3 regions of the Rhizobium sp. 05L419 genome follow, and region 1 is predicted to be linked to each of the others. Evidence: predicted binding sites of a transcription regulator. Region 1 holds the regulator's gene; each other region holds the start of a gene.

Evidence for each region. Region 1 encodes LexA, which represses DNA repair genes until DNA is damaged. Its sites were predicted from a motif close to TGTTCNNNNTGTGTTCNG; they were not measured.
Region 2: AC1DMK_RS13995 (DNA recombination protein RmuC) is a predicted target of LexA. The motif match lies at 1,910-1,927, and genes of this name have one in related genera.
Region 3: AC1DMK_RS06195 (ImuA family protein) is a predicted target of LexA. The motif match lies at 1,404-1,421, and genes of this name have one in related genera.

What each region holds. Positions count from the first base shown of each region.
Region 1 covers NZ_JBFTOF010000001.1:162,353-165,626, forward strand. The annotation lists gene kdsA (3-deoxy-8-phosphooctulonate synthase) at 1-540, opposite strand, end outside; gene AC1DMK_RS00845 (VOC family protein) at 537-1,418, opposite strand; gene lexA (transcriptional repressor LexA) at 1,621-2,343, shown strand; gene AC1DMK_RS00855 (ComEC/Rec2 family competence protein) at 2,503-2,640, opposite strand.
Region 2 covers NZ_JBFTOF010000009.1:53,668-56,941, reverse strand. The annotation lists gene AC1DMK_RS14000 (ribokinase) at 1-606, opposite strand, end outside; gene AC1DMK_RS13995 (DNA recombination protein RmuC) at 657-1,877, opposite strand; gene AC1DMK_RS13990 (methyl-accepting chemotaxis protein) at 2,075-3,274, shown strand, end outside.
Region 3 covers NZ_JBFTOF010000004.1:33,125-36,398, forward strand. The annotation lists gene AC1DMK_RS06190 (Y-family DNA polymerase) at 1-535, opposite strand, end outside; gene AC1DMK_RS06195 (ImuA family protein) at 432-1,382, opposite strand; gene AC1DMK_RS06200 (metallopeptidase family protein) at 1,546-1,983, shown strand; gene AC1DMK_RS06205 (DUF1737 domain-containing protein) at 1,993-2,199, opposite strand; gene AC1DMK_RS06210 (HpcH/HpaI aldolase/citrate lyase family protein) at 2,211-3,119, opposite strand; gene AC1DMK_RS06215 (hypothetical protein) at 3,232-3,274, shown strand, end outside.

The DNA of each region.
Region 1 (3,274 bases):
GCCGAAGGAGGCGCCGCGCTCGCATAGCAGAATGTTCGGATTGCCGGTCGAATTCAGCTTGTTGAGAACGTTCTTCATATCCCAGGGCGCCAGAAACTGCCCCTTCTTGACGTTGATCGCGCGGCCGGTCCTGGCGGCAGCGACCAAAAGATCCGTCTGGCGGCTGAGGAAAGCCGGTATCTGCAGAATATCTACAACGGTCGACACTTCGGCGCACTGCTCTTCCGTGTGGATGTCGGTCAGAACGGGAAAGCCGTATTCCTTCTTGAGATCGGCGAAGACTTCAAGCGCCGTCTGCAAGCCGATGCCGCGTTGTGCTGAAAGCGAGGTGCGGTTTGCCTTGTCGAAGGAGGACTTGTAGACCAGTCCGATGCCGAGCTTGTCGCAGAGTTCCTTGAGTACGCCGGCGACCATGAACGCATGATCGCGGCTCTCCATCTGACAGGGGCCGGCGATCAGGGACAGTTTGCCGCTATTCGAAAATACAACCGCGCCGGCACCCTCGCCAACTGCGACTTCGGAGTTTGTCTGGCTCATCACTTCTCCTCGAAGGCAAAGAGCGCGCCCTGCCCGGACGCTGCCTTTACCAGAATTCGATTGTTCTTGCGCGTGTAGGTGATCCCGTTAGCAGCCAAATGCGCTTCTGTCACGGCGAGATCGCCGACCTTGAACACGATGGCAACGCCGCGCAGGCCGCGATCGGTGCCGGGCGCGGCGAGATCGAAATAGGCATTCAGTCCATCCGGCGAAAGAATGCTGATGCGAACATTGGGCGTGGCAAGGCTAATGCCAAACGCTTCGTCCCGGACCAACGGCGCCGAAGAGGAAAAGCGCAGGAACAGGCCGAACGCCTTCGGGTCCGGCGCGGCGAGCACGATCTCGGCGATCCCGGTCACGCCGTTGGTATGCGTTTCCAGCGTCTTTCGGTCTGGAGGAAGTGCATTGATCCGCTGGCAGGTGAAGAGAAAGAAATCGGGTGCACGAAGGTCCGCGGCGAAGGCGAGCCTAAAAGCCGCGGTCGTCTCGGATCCATCGGGCATCTTCATCGGACGTTCAAACTGCAGCATCTCGCCGCCGCTTATCCTGTCGGCATGGAAACGGGCGTGGTCGCGATCGGCATCCGTCGTTGCCAGGACGACTGCCGAGAGGCCGTTCTCGCCGCACCGGAAGCGGAAGGCGCGATCGCGCGCTGTAAAGACGTTGCCCTTCTTGATCGACGCCTCATACGCATCCGCACTCGCGATTGCGAGCGGCTCGAGATATGTTTTGTCGGCGAAGAAGATGCAGGCGTTTTCTGTACCAAACGGGTGGCGCGCATCGGCCGCCACGGTGAAACCGAGCTTGCCAAGGCGTTCGCGCGCCAGGCCGACATTGGCGACAGGCAGGACAACATGGTCCAGCGGACGGGCTTCACTCATGGCAAATCCTCTTCCGAAATTCGCGAATGATGTGCGCTGGCTTGCACGACAATGCAAGAGGCCTCAGCGGCATACGTCGAATGAAGTGTAAAAACGCGACAAATCGGAGCCAAGTTTTACGAAAATTTAGGTACTTGCGGAACACATATGGAACATATAGTGTCTGTTCTGGCTTTGTTTCACGACTCTGGGGTTGACTTCGATGCTCACACGCAAGCAACAGGAACTTCTTTTATTCATTCACGAGCGAATGAAGGAGTCCGGTGTCCCCCCTTCCTTCGATGAAATGAAGGATGCGCTGAACCTTGCGTCGAAATCGGGCATCCACCGGCTGATTACGGCGCTCGAAGAGCGGGGGTTCATTCGCCGACTGCCCAATCGAGCCCGCGCACTCGAAGTCATCAAGCTCCCGGAAGCGTACAATCCGAGCCTTCAACCGCGACGTGGGTTCTCGCCGAGCGTCATCGAGGGCAGCCTCGGAAAGCCGCAGATGGTCGCGCCCGCCGCACCGAAGCCGGCTCCCAGTGCCGATAACGGCAATTCGGCCTCCGTGCCTGTCATGGGACGCATCGCAGCAGGTGTTCCGATTTCAGCCATCCAGAACAATACCCATGACATCGTGGTTCCAGCCGACATGCTTGGTTCGGGCGAACACTATGCGCTGGAGGTCAAGGGCGACTCCATGATCGATGCCGGTATCTTCGACGGCGACACTGTCATCATCCGCAACGGCAGCACAGCAAATCCGGGTGATATCGTCGTCGCGCTTGTCGATGACGAGGAGGCGACACTGAAGCGCTTTCGGCGCAAGGGTGCCTCGATCGCGCTCGAAGCCGCGAACCCCGCCTATGAAACGCGCATCTTCGGGCCTGACCGCGTCAAGGTGCAGGGCAAGCTTGTCGGCCTCATCCGCCGCTATCACTGATTGCCATCATGATGAAAGCGCGCTCGGCGGAGACGGCAAAGCCCGAAATGAGCCAATAGGCCGCAACGCCAGAAGCGCACCTGATGCTGCGATCTACTTTGCCGGATAGGCCTGCGCGAAGGCTGGGAAGAGCCCGGACGGCGACCGCAGCCCGACAAATCAGATGCCGGCCGAGAGCGCCATGTTCAGACCGGAAATCTCAACGATATGGGCGAGTGCGGACTGGCGTTGCGCCTCGGTCGTTTCCGGAGAGATGGCGCGTCGTTCATCTGTTACCAGCGATGCCGCAAAAGACACCTCTATCGCCCGGCAGGATTGATCGGATACGATCGCCGATGCCGCTCCTTAGCCGGTAGAGCCACTCCATTGCCTCATTCTGCGTAGAGAGAAACCATTGACGCCCTCCCCGTCGAAGTGGGCGGAGAAGGCAAGTCGTTCAGGCCTGGAAGTGCAGGCCCCGCCGGCGGCATCAGCCGGACGCGCCTTGTAAGCCAGGCACCGACTTCCAGCGGCGCGCAGCCGTGCGCGACCAGGGACACGTGCGTCGGCGCACGCCTCACCCTCGAAGCATTTGTCTCGGTCACGCCCACGATGTAGCGCCATCGGCCCTTGTCGTTCCCTTCCCGACGCTCGACGCGCCCAGTCAGCGTGGTCGTCACGACGGAATCCAGGATCACCGTTCCCGCGCGCCGGGTTTCCAGATGGGCTGCCGGCGACGATCACGCACAGCAAGCCGGCCAGAGCGGCTCGCCGGACGATCATGCGCCGGATCCCGGCCGCCAGCATGACCAAGAGCAGAACGACGAACCGTGCCGCGAGCCGCGTCGAAGCAACGTCGGAATCGAACTTGAACCACGCGACCGCGCCTGCTCCCAGAAAGACCGGCGAGATCAGGGGAGTACCGTCCGTGATCGAGTTCCTCGCCCAGCGC
Region 2 (3,274 bases), on a different contig from region 1:
CGCAGCCTCGCGATCGTCCGGTCCCATGTTCTCCTGGCCCGCCAGACGTTCGAACTCCGTCTCGTTGGCGATGACAATATCGGCAAGACGCCCGAGCCGCGCCGCGTCTTCGATCAGCGGTGCAAGATTGAGAACGGTGATAACACCACCGGCGCGCGCCGCAGCCAGTGCCCGCTCGACGGCCGGACCCGGGATTTCAAGCTGGAGCATGAGGATGTCGCCCTTGCTCATGGCGCCAACGGCAAGCTCGGCGCCCGCCGCGGTCACGGTGCCGTTCGCACCCGGCACGACGGCGATCATGTTCTCGCCGTCGCCGCCGACCAGGATCAGGGCCGTTCCCGTCGGCTCGTCAACGTGCCGGACGGCGTCAAGCTGCGTGCCGGCTTCCTTCAGAAGTGCGAGCGCCGGCTCGGCGAAACCGTCTTTGCCGACAGCGCCCGCCAGGTGCACCGTGCGGCCGGCACGCCGGGCAGCGAGCGCCTGATTGGCACCCTTGCCGCCTGCGGCTGTCGAAAAGCTATTGCCGGCAACCGTTTCGCCCGGCTTTGGCAGCCGTTCGGTCGTGGCGATGAGGTCCATGTTGATGGAGCCGAAAACTGTGATCATGAAGGTATCCCGTCCAATGCATTTCTTTGGCGGGACACTGCCTGAAGGGCTTACTCGTCGTCAACCACTCTGAGCTTCAGAAGCCCCGTGCGGCTGTCCATGGATTTCGGCGGCGGATCGCTGTCGCGTCCGGATTTTCCGGTTTCGCCGCCCTCGAATTCAAGAGCCTCGATCCTTCCGCCTCGCTTGCTCAGCTTGTCGGCCGAGGTGACGATCATGTCGACGTCCTTCTGGGCCATGGCGAAATGGCCCTGCAGCTTGCGGACGCGCTCGTCCAGTCGGCCGAGGTCGTCCATGAGATTGGCAACCTCGCCTTGGATCACGTGCGCCTGCGCGCGCATCCGCTGGTCCTTCAGGACAGCTTGGATGACCTGTATCGACAGCATCAGCAGCGACGGCGAAACGATCACGATGCGGGCACGATGGGCCTTCTGCACCACCGCCTCGAAATTTTCGTGGATCTCGGCGAAGATGGATTCGGAAGGGACGAACAGGAATGCGGTCTCCTGTGTCTCGCCCTGGAGCAGGTATTTTTCCGAGATATCCCGGATGTGCGTTTCCATATCGCGACGGAACTGATGCGACGCAACCTTGGCAAGTTCCGGCCCGCCGGCGTCGCGGATCGCATTCCATGCTTCAAGCGGGAACTTCGCGTCTATGACCAGTGGCGGTGCGCCGTTCGGCATGCGGATGGTGCAGTCCGGGCGGGATCCGTTGGAAAGCGTCTGCTGGAAGGCAAAGGCGCCCATCGGCAGCCCATCGGCAACGATGGTCTCCATGCGCGACTGTCCGAAGGCGCCGCGCGTCTGCTTGTTGGAGAGGATTGCCTGCAGCCCGACGACGTCCTTCGCAAGAGACTGGATGTTATTCTGCGCGGCGTCGATGACCGCCAGCCGTTCCTGCAGCCGCTGCAGGTTCTCGTGCGTCGATCTGGTCTGCTCCGTGATCGTGCTGCTGACGCGCTGCGACATTCCGTCCAGGCGCTGGTTGATCGCCTGGTTGAGTTCCGCCTGCCGGGAGCCGAACACCTCGGCCATCGCAGACATGCGCCCATGCATCTCTGCCTGGATCTTCAGAAGCTCGGCCATACGGGCATCTGCTTCGGCAGCGTGGTCGCGTGCCTCCTCGGCCTGCTCCTGCCGCAGCTGGCTGCTGCGGACGAGTAGGACGATCATCAGGACGATCAGCGCGATCCCACCGCCGGCAAGCGCCAGCATCGGAGGGCTGATCTGTGAAAGGGTGGCGGAAAGCGAGTCGGAGGCAGCGTTCATCCTGCTAGCATAGCAAACTCGATCCAGTTGGCTAGATCAAAACGTGAACAAGGCACGCTTCACTTGCGTCGTCTGCGGCGACTGTCAACGAAGCGCTAGCCCACAAATCGAATCACCACTTAACCTTTGCTAAACTATATTGGGCAAAAGCTCTGCTCAAATTTCTCTTTCAGCATCAATTACAAAGCAGAGATATCATGACAGTTCAGCCATCCGACAACGCGCTCAAGCAACGTCTCGATTTCATCGAGCTGGACGACGGGGCGCGGGCGGCGTTGCGTGAAATGCGGCCGACGATCTCTGCACTGCTCGGCGGCGCGCTGGACAGATTCTACGGCAAACTGGCTAAAACGCCTGCCGTGGCGAGCTTCTTTGCCGACAAGTCGCACATGAACCACGCCAAGAAGCGCCAGGAAGATCACTGGGCAAATCTCGCCGGCGGAAATTTCGACGAAGCCTACGTCAAGGGCGTCATGGCCGTCGGCAAGACGCACGCCCGCATCGGCCTTGAGCCGCGCTGGTATATCGGCGGCTACGCACTGCTGATGAGCGATCTGATCAAGGGGCTGATGGACAAGCAGTGGCCTTCGATGTTTGCGCGCCAGCAGGGCAAGATGCTTGCCGAGAAGATTACGGCAGTCGTGAAGGCCGCCATGCTGGACATGGATTATTCCATTTCCGTCTATCTCGAAACGCTCGAGGAAAAGCGCCTGAAGCTGGAAGAGGAGCGCGCCAAGGCGGAATCCGATCAGACGATCGCACTCGATCATCTTCGCCGGGGGCTTGAGGCGCTGTCGAACGGCGATCTCGAAGCTACTCTGCCGGCCGATCTGCCCGGAAAGTTCAAGGATATGGGCGAGGACTACAACCGTGCAGTCGCCGCGTTGCGCACGTCCTTCGCGTCGGTCCGGGCAACCTCGGGCGAAATCCTGCAGGGCACCGCCGTGATCGCGAAGGGTTCGGACGATCTGGCGCTGCGCACCGCCCAGCAGGCGGCCGGCGTTGAGGAAAGCTCGGCCGCCCTGCAGCAGCTGTCCGTCAGCGTCGGCCAGACGGCTGCAAACGCCGAAAAGGCCTCCGATGCCGTGCGCGACACGCAGCAGAAAGCAAAGAACTCCGGCGAGCTCGTCAACAGCGCAGTCTCGGCAATGGCGGGGATCGAGAAATCCTCGACGGAGATTGCCAAGATCATCGGCGTCATCGACGAGATCGCGTTCCAGACCAACCTGCTGGCGTTGAACGCCGGCGTCGAGGCCGCCCGCGCCGGCGACGCGGGCAAGGGCTTCGCGGTTGTCGCGCAGGAAGTCCGCCAGCTTGCTCAGCGCACGGCAGATGCGGCCAAGGAGATCAAGAAGCTGATCTCCGAAAGCTCGGTCCAGGTCAACGAGGGTGTCGGT
Region 3 (3,274 bases), on a different contig from region 1:
GAACCTGTCCGGCCTCATCCGCCGCGATAACCCCGCCCTGGCCAAATCGGCTGACAGCCCAGGACAATCCGGGAGATGAAGAAATGGCGCCGCGTGCATCCAGTCCCATCTGCAAGAGCCTGCAGAGGATATCCTTGAGGAGGGCCCTTTCACCGCCGAACAGATGGGCGCAGCCGGTAATGTCCAGAAACAGGCCGTCCATCCCGTCGAGCGCGACCAGCGGCGTATAGCGGTCGCACCAGTCGGCGATCCCCTCGAGGAAGCGCCGGTCGGCAACAGGGTCCCCCTCGATCACGTCGATCGTCGGAAAGATGGCGCGGGCTTCGGCCACGCCGAGGTTTTTCTTCAGCCCGATCGCTTCTGCCGCCTCGTCGAGCGCCGTCAACCGCATGGCATTGTTGAGGCGAGCGGAGCAGACGATCGGTGGTGCATCAGGACGGCCGCGCGAACGCCAGGAAAGTCCCCATCTCTTTCTGGCGATCCTGTCGGTCGGGAGATATGGGAAATTGAGCGCCAGAATGCGCTGCGCGTTCATCTGGAAAGCGAGTGTCGGCTGATTGGCGGACAGGGAAAAACCGGCGGTCATGGGGGTTCCATTCCAGAAAAAGGGAGAGGGGGGCCGGATTGCGGCTCTTCTCCAGGGTAAGGCGAAAGACCGGGTTGCCGATGCTGCCGCCCAGCATCGAACCATCCGGCAAGAACCGCGCCTGGGCCGGCGCGGGTTCGGCAAGGAAGCGGAAGAAGGCGCTGCTTGCCTCTTCCTCTCCAGCTTGGCGCAATAGGAAAAGCGGGCGCTTGGAGGCCTTTGCTCGCAGGTTTAGTCGCCGGCTTTCCGTCAGGCCGAAATGCTTCGGATTGCCGCGAACCTCCAGAATTGTTGCTGGAAATACGCCGCTTTCGACTGCTGTTTCCGCAAGCCACAGCGCGTCCTCCAGCTTGCGGGGGCTTGCATGCAGGAACAGTTCCGGCTTCAGGCCTAAATCCCTGATGCCAACGGCATAGGGCAGCCCTGCCTCCAGGCAGGAGACGGTGTCGGAGATCCAAAGTATTGGCAGAGAAGCGCGCTGGTTTTCTTCATCCTGCCGCTGCAGCATGGAGGCCAGTGCCAGCACGAAGCCGCTGCTTGCGCCTGCATTGCGCAGCAAATGCGTGCGAACCTCGGTGAGGCCATCCAGCGGCATGCCGCCCTCCATGGCTTCATCGAGTGCGGATATTCCGAGCGGAAGACGCAGCGCATTTTCGCCTCCTTCTCCAACAAAGTTTTGCTCAGCCAAAGCCTGGCTTTCCGCCGCCGCCAAGGCCGGCGCGGGCTTTCCTTCAAGTTTTGCAATGGTTTCGCGGAGCGCAAAAAGTCGCTCGCGCGTCACGGCCGGTTGTGCCATGACGTTCACTCCACATTCCGATGTTCCTGTTATGTTCTTATGGATTCCAGAGCGTGGCCGAAGAGTCAACAGCCATTTCCTGTGAATTTATTCCTGTCCTTGATTCCGCTCTCGAAAATCGAATGCGAAGGTTCTATATGGGCCACAAAGGAAGGGAATTTTTATGGCCCGCGTAGACCAGAGCGATGATTGGCAGGACCGCCACGCGCCGACGATCAGTACTTTCGAGTCCTTGGCAATGGAGGCCTATAGCCATCTACCGGAAGAGTTCCGTGCGCTGACCACCAACCTGACGATCGAGATCGAGGATTTTCCTGACGACGACGTGTTCGAGGACATGGCGCTGGAAACGCCGTTCGACCTGCTCGGCCTCTTCGAAGGCCGTGGCATTTCGGAGCGCTTTACCATGGAAACCGGCGAGTTGCCGAACCGAATCCGCCTCTATCGACGGCCGATCCTGGACTACTGGGCTGAAAATGACGAGACGCTCGGCGATATCATCACGCACGTCCTGATCCACGAGATCGGTCACCATTTCGGCCTCAGTGACGACGATATGGAACGGATCGAGGAGAGTGCCGAAGAGGCGGCCGAGCGTTAAACGCCAGCCTTACTGCTCCGACAGCTTCATGTCCGGATGGTAGTCCTTGCCTTCTACGTCCTTGACGATCGCCTGAGCGGCAATCACTTGACCTGTCTGCGCGTTGAAGGTCAGGGACGGCGAGCCGTGCAGCGCCCAGCCCTTGTTGAGGGCATCTGTTACGCGGTGGCAGAAAGCGGCATCGTCCTGGCCGGTCAGAAGGCGGTAAAGCTTCATAAAATCGTCTTTCACTTCGCCGTTTGGCGTTCTGCAATCAGGCGGGCTTTATGAACCAGACTTTCAGCCTGGACAAGATGCAGCCGCTCGATCATCCGGCCATTGGCAGTGATGACGTTGAGACCTTCGGCGGCCGGATCCGCAAAGGCGGCGATAACAGCTTTCGCCTCGGCAATCGCGGCCTCGTCCGGCCCCAAATGCCTGTTGGCGGCTTCGATCTGCGTCGGGTGGATCAGCATCTTGCCGTCGAAGCCCATGGCACGCGCCTCAGCGCATTCGGCGCCGAAGGCATCCGCATCCCTGAAATCGTTGAAGACGCTGTCGATGGCGTCAAGGCCGTAAGCGCGCACGGCAATGATGACCTGCATCAGCCATGGCACGAGATAGGTGCGGCCCGGTTGTGGCAATACGCCAGTTTCCTTGCGCAGGTCGTTGAGGCCGACGACGAAACAGTCAAGCCTGGAGCCCGCGGTTCGTCCCGCTTCGGCGATTGCCGCAGCGTTCAGAATGCCGCGAGGCGTCTCGATCATCGCCCAGATGCGCAGATTTTCGGGTGCATCGGCATCGGCGAGAAGATCGCTGACCGACATGACATCCTGCGGTTCGTCCACCTTCGGCAACAGCACGGCATCGGGTTCCAGCGCCAATATCAGCTCCATATCGGCCCGGCCGAACGTGGAGGAAGAAGCGTTGATGCGGATGATGCGTTCTTTGCCCTCAAGCGGCTTGCCGGAGAAGAAGGCCCTCAGGTTTTCTCTTGCTTGCGCTTTTTTCTCGGGCGCGACCGAATCTTCCAGATCGAAGATCACGGCGTCGCAGTCTAGCAGATGGGTTTTTTCCAGAGCGCGGACATTGATGGCAGGAACACTCAACACCGAGCGGCGCAGATTCATGGAACGGGTCAGTGGATTTTGGCTCATAGCGAATGTGTGCCAAGCTTTAGCGCAGGTGGCAAGACAACAAAAAGCCATGCTTATCTTGCAGAGAAGGGAGCGAAGGACCACATTCCTTTCCGAAGAAAGGTTTACACACATGCAGAATATCCGTTCCATCTTCCTTATGCTCTCAGGCGTCA